Armatimonas rosea: one gene and its partners. The protein of the gene in region 2 interacts with the protein of the main gene of each other region in a pairwise test. Links are inferred from orthologs where the notes say so. Each region holds a gene or a part of one and is shown on either strand. Other genes may lie near its edges.

Region 1 (4,333 bases), on a different replicon or contig from region 2:
AATGCGCTCCTGGCCATAGACGCGCGCTGCCGCCACCGCAGGCAGACAAGTCACAAAAACCTTGAGCGAGTAGGGCATGAAGTGCCACGCCAGCCGCGAGTCAAAGATAAAGCGCTCTTTCTCTTGCCCAATGCGCTGGGTGAGTGAGTCGATCTCATCGTCGATGGAGCGATCACTCTCCGCAAGCTTGTTGTACTCCAGAGTCGTCAAGTTCTTCGATGCGGCGATCTGGCGCTGCATTGCCCCCGTGGAGTAGTACTCAATCTGTAGGCTCTCCTGTAGTAGCTTTGCAACCGTTGTCTTCCCACAGCCCGGCTCGCCGGTAATTGTAATCTTAATGGACATTTCGTCTATTCTATCGTAGCGGTACAATGCCTGAGTGCACGATGTTTTTGAGGCGCGGCTGGTAGAGCGATTTCGGCAAGGCGATGCCCGCGCGATGGAGACACTCTTTGAGCTCTATGCGGACCGGGCGCTGGGGCTGGCGATGCGGCTGACGGAGACGCGGGAAGATGCCGAGGAAGTGGCCCAAGAGGCGTTTGTGCGGGCGTTTCGCAGTGCGCGCCAGCTCACGGGCGGCCACACAAAGCGCTTTGGTCCCTGGCTCTTTGCCATTGTGCGCTCGATTGCCGCCGATAAGCGCCGCCAGCTCCGGCTCCCCACGCTCTCGCTAGAGACTCCCGCGGGTGCAGCGCTGGTCAGCCGGGTCCGCACCGAGGACGAGGCCCTGGCCCGTGCGGAGCGCAAGGCGCTTCTGGACGCTCTCGAGTCCCTCCCCGAGGAGCACAAGCTCGTGCTGACCCTCTGCGATCTGGAGGACATCCCCCACGCCGAGGCCGCCGAGGTGCTGGGCCGCTCGGTCGCCGCCACGAAATCCCTGCTCTACCGCGCCCGCCGGGCGTTGCGGGATGCGCTGGTCGCCGGGGGTTAAAAATCCCCGGCAGCAGTCAAGAGCGTCCCAAGGACGCGTAAACCGCGTCGTTTATCGCGTCCCCGGGACGCTCCCCAACACCAGACGGGGATTTCCAATCCCCGGCGAAAAAAATCCCCAACCCCGCGACGCTTTTTGATTTCAACCTACGTCTTTGTTTGTGAATGAACGACGAAACCATCCGTGAGCTGATCGGGCCGTACCTCGACGACGACCTGCCGACTGAGGCAAAGCGGCGTGTGGAGGAGGCGATCCTAGCCTCACCCGCGCTGGCATGGGAGGTGCAGACCCTCAAGATCACCCGGGAGCGGCTCCGCACCGATGCCGGCGAGGTCGTCGCCTCGGATGCGTTCCGAGCCCGCACCCTGCGTGCGCTTTACACCGACAATCCACATCTTCAGAACGAAGACACCGAAAACAAAGAAGCCGGGCAGTTCACCTTGCCCATCAAGCTCTAAACACCACAGAGCTCCCCAAGACGTGGGAGCTAAAGGGCAAAAACTATGCAAGCAATCACCGCACGAAAAGACCTCTACGAGGCAGTACAGACCGTCGGACGCGCCGTCTCCGGGCGCTCGACCCTCCCGATTCTCTCCCATATCCTAGTCACCCCGCAGGGCGGCTCGAACCTGAAGCTCACCGCGACCGACCTGGAGATGTGGGTGGAGTGCTCGCTCACCGCGCGTATCCAGGCGAGCCTGGGCGACATGGAGGAGGCCGGTGGCTTCACGGTGCCGTCGCGCTACTTCACCGAGATCCTCGGCGCGCTCCCCGAGGCCGATGTGATCCTCGACCGCCCCGATGGTGGCAACAAGACCCAGCTGCGCTGTGGTCGCTCGGACTACAGCCTGCTTGGGCTGCCCGCCGAGGAGTTCCCCGCCCTCCCCGATGTCGAGCCCACCGCGACCATCACGATGAACGGTGCCGTGCTCAAGGCGATGATCAAGCAGGTCGCCTTCGCGGTCTCCACCGACGAGACCCGTGTGATCCTGACGGGCGTGCTCTTTATCTTCAATGGCCAGCAGATCAAGATGGTCGCCACCGACACCCACCGCCTCGCGGTGCGTGGCGGGATCGCGTCTTCGGGCGAGGGCCAGGGCCAAGCGGTCCTTCCTGCCCGTGCCATGAACGAGATCAGCCGCTTGGCTGGTGACGAAGACGAAGTGGTGATCGCGCTGGCGCAGGGTCAGGCACGCTTTGAGGTGAATAAGAAGAACTCCAACGGCGACACAGTTGCGACCACGACCCTCATCACCCGCCTGATCGAGGGCCAGTTCCCCAACTACGAGCGTGTCATCCCCGCCGGCCACGAGCGCAAGCTGACTCTGGAGACCGCCGAGTTCCAGAAAGCCGTCAAGCGTGTGGCCATTGTCGCCCGTGAGAACGCCAACCGGATTGTCCTAGAGACCGAGGGCGCGCAGCTGGCGATGTCCGCGGAATCGGGGACCATTGGCTCCGCCCGCGATGAGATCGAGGTGGCACGGGAGGGCGACGATATCCAGATCGCGTTCAATGCCAAGTACCTCGGGGATGTGCTCGCCGCGATCGAGACCGAGGGAGTCGTCCTGGAGCTCACCGAGCCCCTGCGCCCCGGCATCCTCCGCCCCATCGGGGACAACGCCGCCGACTATCTCTGCGTCCTGATGCCCATGCAGGTGATCTAGGGGGGACATCCCTCCCCCCGGCCCCCTCCCTTCCCCTGAAACCCGACTTCGTCGGGGGGAAGGGAGGGGGTGAATCTACCAAACCCACCCCCACTCGTTCCTCGTCTCCCCTCCCTTCGTCCCCGCGAAGCGGGAAACAGAGCGAAGGGAGGGGCTGGGGGAGGGATGTATCCCCGGGGAGGGATGCTTGTATGTCAGGTACACTTCTCCCATGCCGTTGCAAACCCCACCCCAGACCCGCGCCGAGCGCACGGGCTACGCCGAGACAAGCCACTACGACGATGTGATTGCATTTCTGGAGGCGCTCAAGCTCCCCATTACCGTGCTGGCGACCAGCGACCAAGGGCGAAAAGTCCCGCTGGTAACCCTTGGGAAGGGCAAGCTCAAGGTCTACATCCAGGCCAATATCCACGGGGGCGAGGTGGAGGGTAAGGAGGCCGCGCTGATGCTCCTGCGCGACCTGCCCAAGTCCCACCCCAAGCTCCTAGAGAAGCTCACGCTGGTTGTCTGCCCGATCTACAACTGCGATGGCAACGAGAAATGGGGCGAGGGCAAGCGCAACCGGGGCTCCCAAGACGGCCCCGAGGTGATTGGGGAGCGGGCCAATGGGGCGGGGCTCGATCTCAACCGAGACTGCATGAAGGCGGAATCGCCGGAGATGCGCGGGGTCTTGGAGCACATCTACAGAAAACACGATCCCGCGCTCGTGCTGGATCTGCACACGACCAACGGGACACGCCACGGGTATCATCTCACCTACTCCCCGCCCCTCAACCCCAACTCCGACCCCGCCGTGCTCGCCTATGTCCGCGACTCCCTGCTCCCGATTGTCCGCAAGCGCCTCGAAAAAGAGAAGTCCTGGAAGCTCTTTGACTACGGCAATGTCGAGCGGCGCGGCATGGAGCGTGTCTGGGCGACCTTTGGCGACGAGCCACGCTACGTCACCAACTACGCCGGGCTACGGGGCCGCCTCTCCATCCTCTCCGAGGCCGTGAGCTTCCTGCCCTTTGAGACACGTGTCAAGGTGACCTATGACTTTGTCTTGGCGATCCTGGAAGAGGCCGCCAAGGACAGCGAAAAGATCCAGCAGCTGGTCAGAGACGCCGACAAGCGCCGTCGTACTGAGCTTGGGGTGCGCTTTGAGATGGCCGCTCGCGCCACGCCAGAGTCCGTCCCGCTGGAAAAGCCCGGCCCCGATGCCGAGACAGACCATCGAAAAGCCCCCAAAGAGCTGGAGCAAGTAACTCTCCCTGTCTGGGATCGCTTCAAAACCACCCGCTCGAACAAAGTTCCGAAGGGTTATTTTGTCACCCACGGGAAGGTCATTGAGCTTCTCAAGAGCCATGGCATCCAAGGCCAAGACTACTCGCACAAAGGAAGTATCGAGACGTTCGTCGTGAGCCAGAAGCAAGTTAGTCGCACACCGTTTCAGGGGCATCGGCTGATTCAGTTTGAGGGAAGCTGGATCGAGAAGGAGGCGCTCGTCACCTTTGGCTGGTTTGTCCCGACAGACCAGCCCCTTCAGGCTCTGATCTTTCAACTTCTGGAGCCGGAGAACCTCGATAGTGCCGCCGCTTGGGGCCTTTTTGAAAACCCTCCCGGCTTTGAGGCCCCGCTACCACTCATCCGGGTGCCACAAAAATGAGCTGGGAGTTTTCCAACCAGACAGTCGAGAACGAAGGGGCGACGATCCACTACGAGGTGCACGGCGAGGGCGTCCCTCCCGTGATCTTGCTCC
Region 2 (4,395 bases):
GTTCTAACCGCCTTTCGCTCCCGTGACCAGCAGCTCAACCGGATTGTCGCACTCAAGACTCTGCGCTCCGAGCTCCAGGATCGTCCTGCGCTTCTTGAGGCTCTCCGGGCAGGCTTCTCCGAGGTTCTCACTCTAAACCATGCCGCGATTACGCGTGCCTACGATGTGGGGAGCGACTCCGAGGGGATTGCTCTGTACTACGCGGAGGAGTTTGTGCGTGGGATCGACTTAAAAGAGCGCATTCGACGAGCGGCACCCTTCCAGCTCACGAGCGCGGTCGATGTGGCTATCACGGCCTCGGAGGCGCTGGAGTACTCCCATGGGCATGGGATCGCCCACGGGGATCTCTGTCCGCAGAACATCTTAATTGGGCCCGAGGGACAGGTTAAGGTCACCGGCTTTGGGATCGCGCCTACCTACACACAGCTCGTGGGCGAGGATACCAGCCTCTTAATGCGGATCGTTCCCTATGCCGCTCCCGATCTGGCGACCAGTACCATGCCCACCGCGTCTGGCGATCTCTACGCTCTGGCAGTGGTTCTCTTTGAGATGCTGACCGGTGAGCTTCCCTTCCGTGGGGACAATCCCGTGACCATCGCACTGCGCCATGCCCAAGAGGCCCCGCCTGCGCCTCGCTCCCTCAACCAAGCAATCCCGCGCGCCTTGGAGGGGATCATCCTCAAGGGCCTCGCCAAGCGCCCGCAGGACCGCTACCACAGCGCCACGGAGCTCCTGGAAGACCTGCGCAAGGTGCGAGAGGCGCTGCGCTTTGGTCGCTCCCTTGCCTGGTCACCGCTGGAGGTTCAGGAGCAGGCCCCAGAGCCTCGCTCTGCCGAGGAGGCACCCGCTTCTCCGGTGAGCGTCATGCCGGTTGCGGCGGCCCCTCAGCCGGAGACAGGCCCTCGTGTCTCCAAGCCCGTCTCTCCGGAAGCGCCTGCGCCTACCGGCAAGAAGCTGCGAAAGGTGGCTCCCGACGACGACGAGGCCCCGCTCCCGCCACGCCGCACAGGTGGGGTGCTCTTGGCGATCAACTTGCTCCTGCTCCTGGCGCTTGTGGGGTCCGGGGCAGTGGTCTTTAACTGGATCCGTCCGTTCTTAAGTCCCGCAAACGAGGTCATTATCCCGGAGCTTCGTGGCAAGACCCTCACCGAGGCCAAGGCGATCGCCAATGAGCGGCGCTTCAAGCTGGTTGCCGAGGAAGGGGAGTTTCGCGACGACAAGCCGGCGGGGGTTATCTACGACCAGAAAGAGCTCGCCGACGGTAAGAAGAGCATTGTCGAGGGCAAAGAGATCTACGTGAAGGTCTCCCGCGGCCCCGAGATGGTGCTCGTCCCCAATGTGGAGGAGACAACCCTCGATAAGGCGCAGAAAGACCTCGAGAAAGCCGGCCTGAAGATTGGGGAGACAACCCGGCGCTTTGATCCCATCACGCCCAATGGGGTTGTTCTCCAGCAGCTCCCCCGTGGGGATGGCTCCGAGCGGCGTGCCCGCGGAACCAAGATCGATCTTGTGGTCTCAAAAGGCCCCGAGCCCGAGCCCACTCCTGAGCCGACACCGCCTCCGACACCTGAGCCGCGCACTCCGACAGGCACCGGGGACGGAGTGGGGCTTCCCGACCCAGAGGACACCCGCCAGCGTACCTTCCGTGTGCCCTACAAGGTGCCCCAAGACGGTCAGCCGCACCATATCGTGATCCAGATCGAGGACTCCGAGGGGACCCACACGGGCTACGAGAAGAACCACGAGCCTGGTCAGAGCCTGACTGCGGAGGTCACCGGAATAGGGCGGCCCATCACGATCAAGCTCTACGACAACGACGATCTCCGGGCGCAGACAACCCCGGTCAAGGGGAAGTAGCCCGTGGGAGTCTTACTGGCACCGTCGCTCTTGGCCGCCGACCACGCCCGGTTTGGTGAGCAGGCCCAGGCGGCACTGGCTACCGGGGAGCACTGGCTCCATGTGGATGTCATGGATGGCCGCTTTGTGCCCAACCTGACTTTTGGAGCAGAGGTAGTCCGGGCGCTCAAGCCGCTCTGCCCGGAAGCGGTCTTTGATGTGCATCTGATGGTGGTCGAGCCGGAGCGCTATATCGAGCCCTTTGTCGCCGCCGGTGCCCACGCGATCACGGTCCACCAAGAGGCCACTCCCCATCTCCAGCGCACCCTCGCCGCGATCCGTGAGGCGGGCTGTCTGGCAGGAGTCGCTCTCAACCCCGCAACCCCGCCGGAGACCCTGCGCTATGTCTTGGGCGATCTGGATCTGGTGCTGGTCATGACGGTCAACCCGGGCTTTGGGGGGCAGGCATTTCTACCTAGCGCCGCTCGAAAAGTCGGGGAGCTGGCCCAGCTCCGCACCGAGGCGGGGGCGAGCTTTAAGATCAGTGTGGATGGCAGTGTGAATGTCAAGACCGCGGCGGGGCTGGCCCGCGATGGGGCGGATGTGCTGGTCGCGGGCTCCGCGATCTTCAATCATCCCGAGGGCGTGGCGGCCGGTGTGGCCGCGCTGCGTGAGGTGCTGGGGCCATGATAAGCGTAAGCCTAGTCTTTGGAGTCCTCCTCGCGATCACGGTGGGGCTGACGATCTTTTTCTACTCCAAGGGCTATGGCGCGCTCTCGCCACGCTCACGGCTCTTTCGGACGGCGGGAATGGCGCTGCTTTGCCTGCTCCTGGCGCTGGCGCTGATCTTTGTGGGGCGTGATTTTGTGGGGCGGGTGGGTGCGCTCCAGAAGCTGATGCTCCTGATCTCGCTCTATGGGCTCGGGGTGAGCCTGGTCTGTATCGCCCTTCTGGATGCACTGGAGTCGTTTGTGGCGATGCGCAAGGCGGAGCGCCAGGTGATCCAGCAGGTGATAGACAATGTCGCCGAAGAGGCGCAGAAGCAGCGCAATGCCCAGTGACCCCGATGTTTTCTGGATGCGGCGTGCCCTGCGCCTCACTAATCGGGAGAAGACCCACCCCAGCCCCGCCGTCGGTGCGGTGATCGTCAAAGACGGTACGCTGATCAGCGAGGGCTGGACCTACCACACCGAAAAAGTCCATGCCGAGGCGATGGCGCTTGCACGGGCGGGGGAGCGAGCACGCGGCGCGACTCTCTACACAACTCTAGAGCCCTGCTCGCACTGGCAGCGCCCCGATGGCTCCCCGCGCGTCCCCTGCACCCACCACTGTATCGAGGCCGGAATCACGCGGGTCGTCGCCGCAACTCTCGATCCCAACCCCCAGGTGAGCGGTGACGGTTTCGCCCAGCTCCAGGCCGCTGGGATCGAGCTGACCATCGGTGTGTGCGAGGACGCAGCTATCGACGCGCACCGGGCGTTTCTGAAGCACCAGCGCACGGGCCTGCCCTTTGTGACCCACAAGGCGGCTATGACCCTGGATGGCAAGCTCGCTGCAAGCCACACCGCGCCCCTGGCAATCACCAGCGCACCCGCCCGACGTGTGGTCCACAAGCTCCGCGCTCAGGCCGATGCGGTGCTCGTGGGGGTGGGAACGGTCCTCGCTGACGACCCCGAGCTGACGGTGCGCCTGGTGCGCGGTACCAACCCCACCCCTGTAATCTTCGACTCTCAGCTCCGCACGCCCAAGACCGCGCGCCTCAACCGCCCCGGCACGCTGATTCTGACCTGCCAAGCGCAAAAGCCGGGCTGGGACGCCGAGCTGGTCACACTTCCCGCCGATAGCTCGGGCCGTGTCGCCGTTCTTCCCGCCCTGCAATTTCTCGCCGAGCGCGGCTTGCTGGAGCTCCTCCTGGAGTCCGGCGGTGCCCTCGCGGCGGCCTTCTGGCAAGCACAAGCCGTGGATCGAGCGCTGTTTTTTATCGCCCCCAAGCTGATCGGCGGTGCCCACGCCCCAACGCCGCTCGACGGCCCCGGTCTATCTGCGCCTATCGAGCTCCAGAACCTCCGCGTCCGCCGCTACGGCCCGGATGTGGCGCTTTTAGCCTCCCCCAGCTCGCACCGCTCGCTACCCCCTCCGGCAATCGCTCGTTCCTCGCTGCGAAGGGGGACGTAGTCACGAGACCAGCGGCGCGTTTTACCCCCTTCGCGAAGCCGGAGGGGGTAGCGAGCGGTGCGAGCTGGGGGAGGCTAAAAGCGCTGGGCGGGGGCTACTCCGCCAGCAGGGAGCACCCACGCAACACGGCACCAGGTGCACGGCCCAAGAGCTGAAAGCCTCCGCGCTCGTCCCATACTCCCATGTCCTCGGTCTGGATCGCAAGGACGGAGTTGTAGTTCGCCAGATCGTAGTGAGCCAGAAGACCCGGCTGACCCGGAGCGGTGTCGTTGCCGGTGACGGGATCGAGGATGCGGGTGCGTAGCCACGGCGGGGCGAGCTTGGGGCCATCGACCCCCTGGCTGTAGAACTGGCTCGCCAGCTCGCTCATCCCGTACTCCGAGA
Region 3 (4,362 bases), 240 kb from region 2 along the record:
CCAGAACGACGAGGACGAGGTCCGAAAGCGCCTGGACAAGCTCACGGACTTGCTGTTTGAGTTGACGTAACACCCTCCAGTCTAAAGCGCTCACTACCAATAATAAAAGACACGGTATGAGCGAAACAACCTACGAGACGAGCCTTTACGACACGCTGGAGGTCCCCGAGACGGCGACCCAAGACGAGATCCAGCAGGCTTACTTTCGTCTGGTTCGTCTCTGCCCACCCCAGCGTGACCCCGAGCGCTACCAGGCCCTCAACGAGGCCCGCAACACCCTGCTCGACCCCCAGCGCCGGAGCGAGTACGACCAGACCCGCAGGAGTGGCCCGCGCGTCCGCGTCCTGGTCGATCAGGCGGCTCTTGCGATCGACCGTGACCCCCAGAAAGCGCTCTCCCTGCTCAAGAGTGCGGTGATGCTCGCTCCCGACCTGCCGCGCCCGCGCCTGCTCCTGACCCAGCTCTTGATGCGCAACCGGGACTATGTCCTCGCCGAGCGCCAGTACCAGTGGCTCCTGCGGCGGACCCCCAACGACGAAGCGCTGCGCTGCAAGCTCGCCCGCTGCTACCTGTTCCAGCAAAAGCCTGCGGAGGCCGAGGCCGAGCTCAAGCGGGTCCTAGAGCTTAACGAAGCCCACTACGATGCCCAGCTGCTCCTCGCCCGCATCTACCGAAGCCAGGGGCGCACCCGTGAGCTGATCGAAGCGCTCGAAGAGGCGATCTTCATGGACCAGGAAGAGGACTTCTCGGACTTCAATGCCCTGCTCCAGCTCGTGATGGTCTATATCCAGAACGAGGACGAGAAGAACGCGGCCCTGACCGCACACCGCCTCCTGGATGTCATCCCCGCCGATAAAGTTGGGATCGCAGCCGATGCCTTTATCCGCACGGCGGAGCTCTTCCTCAACGAGGAGTACTATGTCTGGACGCGCCAGCTCTTGCTGCACCTCCAGGAGCTGCCCCTCGCCGACGAAGACCCACGCCGGGTGCGCTTTGGTGAGCTGATCCATAAGTCCGAGATCCAGCAGGAGATCGTCCGCCTGAGCAAGGACCTGCTCTGTGTGGGACCGATCCAGCAGTGCTTCCTCACCCTCTACCAGGACAAGTCGTCGGACAATATCCGCCAGTCCCGCATGAGCTCCGCCCTCGAGCGAATCCAGCGCGAGACCGAAGCCCTCCCCCGCCAGGTGCTCCAGCAGCTCGCCTACATCCGCCGGGAGTACCCGCTGATCAGTGTCGAGCAAGACGCGTTCCTGGGGACACTCTGCCAGCGAGCGCTCCACTGCCAGGCCGTTGCGGAGATGCAGACAATCGCTCGCCCCACCCACATGCCCGCGCCAAGCCCTGCCCCTGTCGCGAAAGAAGCCCGCCGCGGTGGGCTCTTTGGCCGCATCTTAAGCGCCCGCTAAACTCTTAAACGCCTGAGAAACAAGCGGGTCTCCGCGCGTGCTATAATTTCCTAGCATGAGCCAACTAACTTTAATTGAAGAAGTCCGCGCCCGCCAGATTCTGGACTCGCGCGGCAACCCCACTGTAGAAGTGGATGTCGTCCTGGAGTGTGGTGTGGTCGGACGCGCGGCCGTTCCCTCGGGAGCGTCCACCGGTGCCCACGAAGCGGTCGAGCTACGCGACGGCGATAAGTCGGTCTACCTGGGAAAAGGTGTCCTGAAGGCTGTCGCCAATGTCAACGACTCTATCTCCCCCGAGCTTGCGGGCTTTGATGCCTCCGACCAGGCGGGCCTCGATAGCCTGCTCCTGACCCTCGATGGCACCCCCAACAAGGCCAAGTTCGGTGCCAACGCCATCCTGGGTGTCTCCCTCGCCGCGGCCAAGGCCGCCGCAGAGGCACTGGAGACCCCACTGTGGCGCTACATCGGCGGAGCCAACGCCAAGCAGCTTCCCGTCCCGATGATGAACATCATCAATGGCGGCAAGCACGCCGACAACTCCGTGGACCTGCAGGAGTTCATGGTCATGCCCGTGGGCGCGACCAGCTTCTCCGAGGGCCTGCGCTGGGGTGCGGAGATCTTCCATGCGCTCAAGTCCGTGCTCAAGGGCAAGGGCTACGGCACCGCGGTCGGGGACGAGGGTGGCTACGCGCCCAACCTCAAGAGCAACCAAGAGGCGCTCGATGTGATCATGGAGGCGATCAACAAGGCCGGCTACACCCCCGGTGCCCAGATCCAGATCGCCATGGACCCCGCCACCACCGAGCTCTACGAAGAGGGCAAGGCAAATGGCCGCGAGGGCAGCTACTACTTCTGGAAGTCCAACCTCTGGAAGACCCGTGAGGAGATGGTCGCCTTCTGGGCCGATCTGGCCGCCAACTACCCGATTATCTCGATCGAGGACGGCATGTCCGAGGACGACTGGGAGGGCTGGAAGCTGCTCACCGACGCGATCGGTAAGAAGGTGCAGCTGGTCGGGGACGATCTCTTTGTCACCAACACCAAGCGCCTCGCCGATGGGATTGAGAAGGGCGTGGGCAACTCCATTCTCGTGAAGGTCAACCAGATCGGCACCCTCACCGAGACGCTTGAGGCGGTCGAGATGGCCAAGCGCGCCGGCTACACCGCGATTCTCTCCCACCGCTCCGGCGAGACCGAGGACACCACGATCGCCGATATCGCAGTCGCCACCAACTGCGGCCAGATCAAGACCGGCGCTCCCAGCCGCACGGACCGTGTCGCCAAGTACAACCAGCTCATTCGTATCGAAGAAGCCCTGGGAACGTCGGCGGTCTACCAAGGCCTCAAGAGCTTCTACAACCTCAAGTAAGTACCTCTCCTCTCCCCAACCCCTCACCTAAAGGCAAGGGACTTTCGGAAAACCCTCTCTCTGGCTCCCCCTCCTTGCCTTTAGGTGAGGAGGGGGCTGGGGGGAGGAGAAGTACCCCTTGTAACTAAATCAGTAGGTCGCGTGTCGTAGGAAGTGGAGGCACGATTCTTCAATGCGAAATGGAACACGACGCGACCTGCTGATGATGGCGATCTTGATGTTGGTTACTTGTGGGCTCTACTACTTCTACTGGCTCTACAAGACCAGCCAGGAGATGGACGAGTACACGGGCGAGCAGGGCATCCCCCCGATTGTCCACCTGCTCCTGCTGATCTTCACGGGGACGCTCTGGGGTATTGCCTGGGACATCCTGACCGCGCAGAAGATCGAGCGGATGCAACAGCTGGCCGGGATTACGTCCCGGAACAACAGCGGGCTCTACCTGGTGCTGGATATCCTCGGTGCCGGCCCGATCTACGGCCTGGGCATGGTGGTTCCGTTCCTGCAACAGAACGAGCTCAATGAGATCTACGCTCGGCGTGCTTAGGGAGTCTGTACAAAAAGGGGGTCGGGTGCTCTGGCACCCGGCCCCGTTTCTCTTGCTGGCCCTCTTTCTTGTTCCCACCCCAGGCCTGGACAACAAGTCTCTCCTGGGTCTCCCCCCTCTCTGCCCCACCAAGGCCCTCTTCCACCTTCCCTGCCCCGGTTGTGGGATGAGCCGCTCCCTGGTCTGCTGTGCCCACGGCGAGCTCGTGCGTGCCTTCTGGCTCCACCCCCTCGGCCCGGTCTTCTTTGGCCTGCTTATCGGTGCGGTCGTCCTGCGCTTCTTTCCGCGGCTCCAGCCCTCCCCAAAGCTCCTCCGCGTGAGCTCATGGGTGCTTATCGTGCTCATGCTCCTGCTCTGGGTCACGCGCCTGCTGGGCTGGCTCCCAAAGCCTCCGTAGCTAGCGGGCGAAGTTCCAGACAATGGACAGAGGCTCGCCGCAGACACCACACTCGAAAATGCCATCCTTGATGACATTGCGCTGACCGCAGCGGTCACAGCGCCGGAAGAGATAGCTTGTTGTAAAGCCACCGGGATGCACGATCCCCGCTCTATCGAGCGCGGCCTGAAGCGCCGCCCAGCACTCAGGCTCGGGGCAGTAGCCGGTGGAGAGATTGGTGGCGGCGATCAGCTCCTCGCCCGAAAAAATCAGCTCCCCCGCCGCTTGAACCTCCGCACCACGGGCACACGAGACATGCTCCGAGCGCTGGTCCGCCAGCCAGAGCATACCGTCGGCAGTGACAACAAAGGTCGCGGTGCTCCCAAAGACTCCCTTGCGCCACGCCTCTAAATCTGCGGCCGATTTTATCGGCCAGCGGGCAGTCTCTGCGAGTAGCTCCGTCGCTCCCAGGTAGCGATAGAGGCGCATCTAGGGAAGTAAAGTGCTTACCAAGACAGTGGCGTCGGCATGGGCAAGCGGGGCGATGGTCTGGGACTCGGCGAGGGTGAGGATGCGCCCATAGCCTGCTTCCGACGGGTCAAGGTGGACATGAAGGCGACGGTTGGGTAGATCAAGAACCCAGTACTCCGCGACACCTGCT

The links.
Region 1: the proteins of rpe (region 2) and dnaN interact in binary tests that used the Escherichia coli proteins (3 or more experiments, as listed by UniProt). The link is inferred for Armatimonas rosea from one-to-one orthologs.
Region 3: the proteins of rpe (region 2) and eno interact in binary tests that used the Escherichia coli proteins (3 or more experiments, as listed by UniProt). The link is inferred for Armatimonas rosea from one-to-one orthologs.

The regions. Positions count from the first base shown.
Region 1 is NZ_JACHGW010000004.1:803,872-808,204, forward strand. Bases 652-3,514 are described here. They hold dnaN (DNA polymerase III subunit beta), read left to right. Parts: upstream 652-1,434; coding sequence 1,435-2,595; downstream 2,596-3,514. Other genes in these bases: HNQ39_RS23160 (sigma-70 family RNA polymerase sigma factor), read left to right, coding at 652-931; HNQ39_RS23165 (anti-sigma factor family protein), read left to right, coding at 1,096-1,389; HNQ39_RS23175 (M14 family metallopeptidase), read left to right, coding at 2,807-3,514. Outside these bases: HNQ39_RS23155 (cytidylate kinase family protein), read right to left, coding at 1-345; more of HNQ39_RS23160, read left to right, coding at 380-651; more of HNQ39_RS23175, read left to right, coding at 3,515-4,240; HNQ39_RS23180 (alpha/beta fold hydrolase), read left to right, coding at 4,237-4,333. UniProt on the Escherichia coli protein: Confers DNA tethering and processivity to DNA polymerases and other proteins. Acts as a clamp, forming a ring around DNA (a reaction catalyzed by the clamp-loading complex) which diffuses in an ATP-independent manner freely and bidirectionally along dsDNA.
Region 2 is NZ_JACHGW010000001.1:1,392,975-1,397,369, forward strand. The notes cover bases 769-3,693. They hold rpe (ribulose-phosphate 3-epimerase), read left to right. Parts: upstream 769-1,860; coding sequence 1,861-2,526; downstream 2,527-3,693. Other genes in these bases: HNQ39_RS06460 (protein kinase domain-containing protein), read left to right, coding at 769-1,857; HNQ39_RS06470 (hypothetical protein), read left to right, coding at 2,523-2,897; ribD (bifunctional diaminohydroxyphosphoribosylaminopyrimidine deaminase/5-amino-6-(5-phosphoribosylamino)uracil reductase RibD), read left to right, coding at 2,887-3,693. Also shown: more of HNQ39_RS06460, read left to right, coding at 1-768; more of ribD, read left to right, coding at 3,694-4,011; HNQ39_RS06480 (LuxE/PaaK family acyltransferase), read right to left, coding at 4,106-4,395. UniProt on the Escherichia coli protein: Catalyzes the reversible epimerization of D-ribulose 5-phosphate to D-xylulose 5-phosphate.
Region 3 is NZ_JACHGW010000001.1:1,154,139-1,158,500, reverse strand. What follows is about bases 730-3,621. They hold eno (phosphopyruvate hydratase), read left to right. Parts: upstream 730-1,464; coding sequence 1,465-2,778; downstream 2,779-3,621. Other genes in these bases: HNQ39_RS05290 (DUF2752 domain-containing protein), read left to right, coding at 3,300-3,621; HNQ39_RS05295 (DUF4234 domain-containing protein), read left to right, coding at 2,951-3,325; HNQ39_RS05305 (J domain-containing protein), read left to right, coding at 730-1,409. Outside these bases: HNQ39_RS05310 (Hsp70 family protein), read left to right, coding at 1-70; more of HNQ39_RS05305, read left to right, coding at 117-729; more of HNQ39_RS05290, read left to right, coding at 3,622-3,722; HNQ39_RS05285 (hypothetical protein), read right to left, coding at 3,723-4,190; HNQ39_RS05280 (Uma2 family endonuclease), read right to left, coding at 4,191-4,362. UniProt on the Escherichia coli protein: Catalyzes the reversible conversion of 2-phosphoglycerate (2-PG) into phosphoenolpyruvate (PEP). It is essential for the degradation of carbohydrates via glycolysis.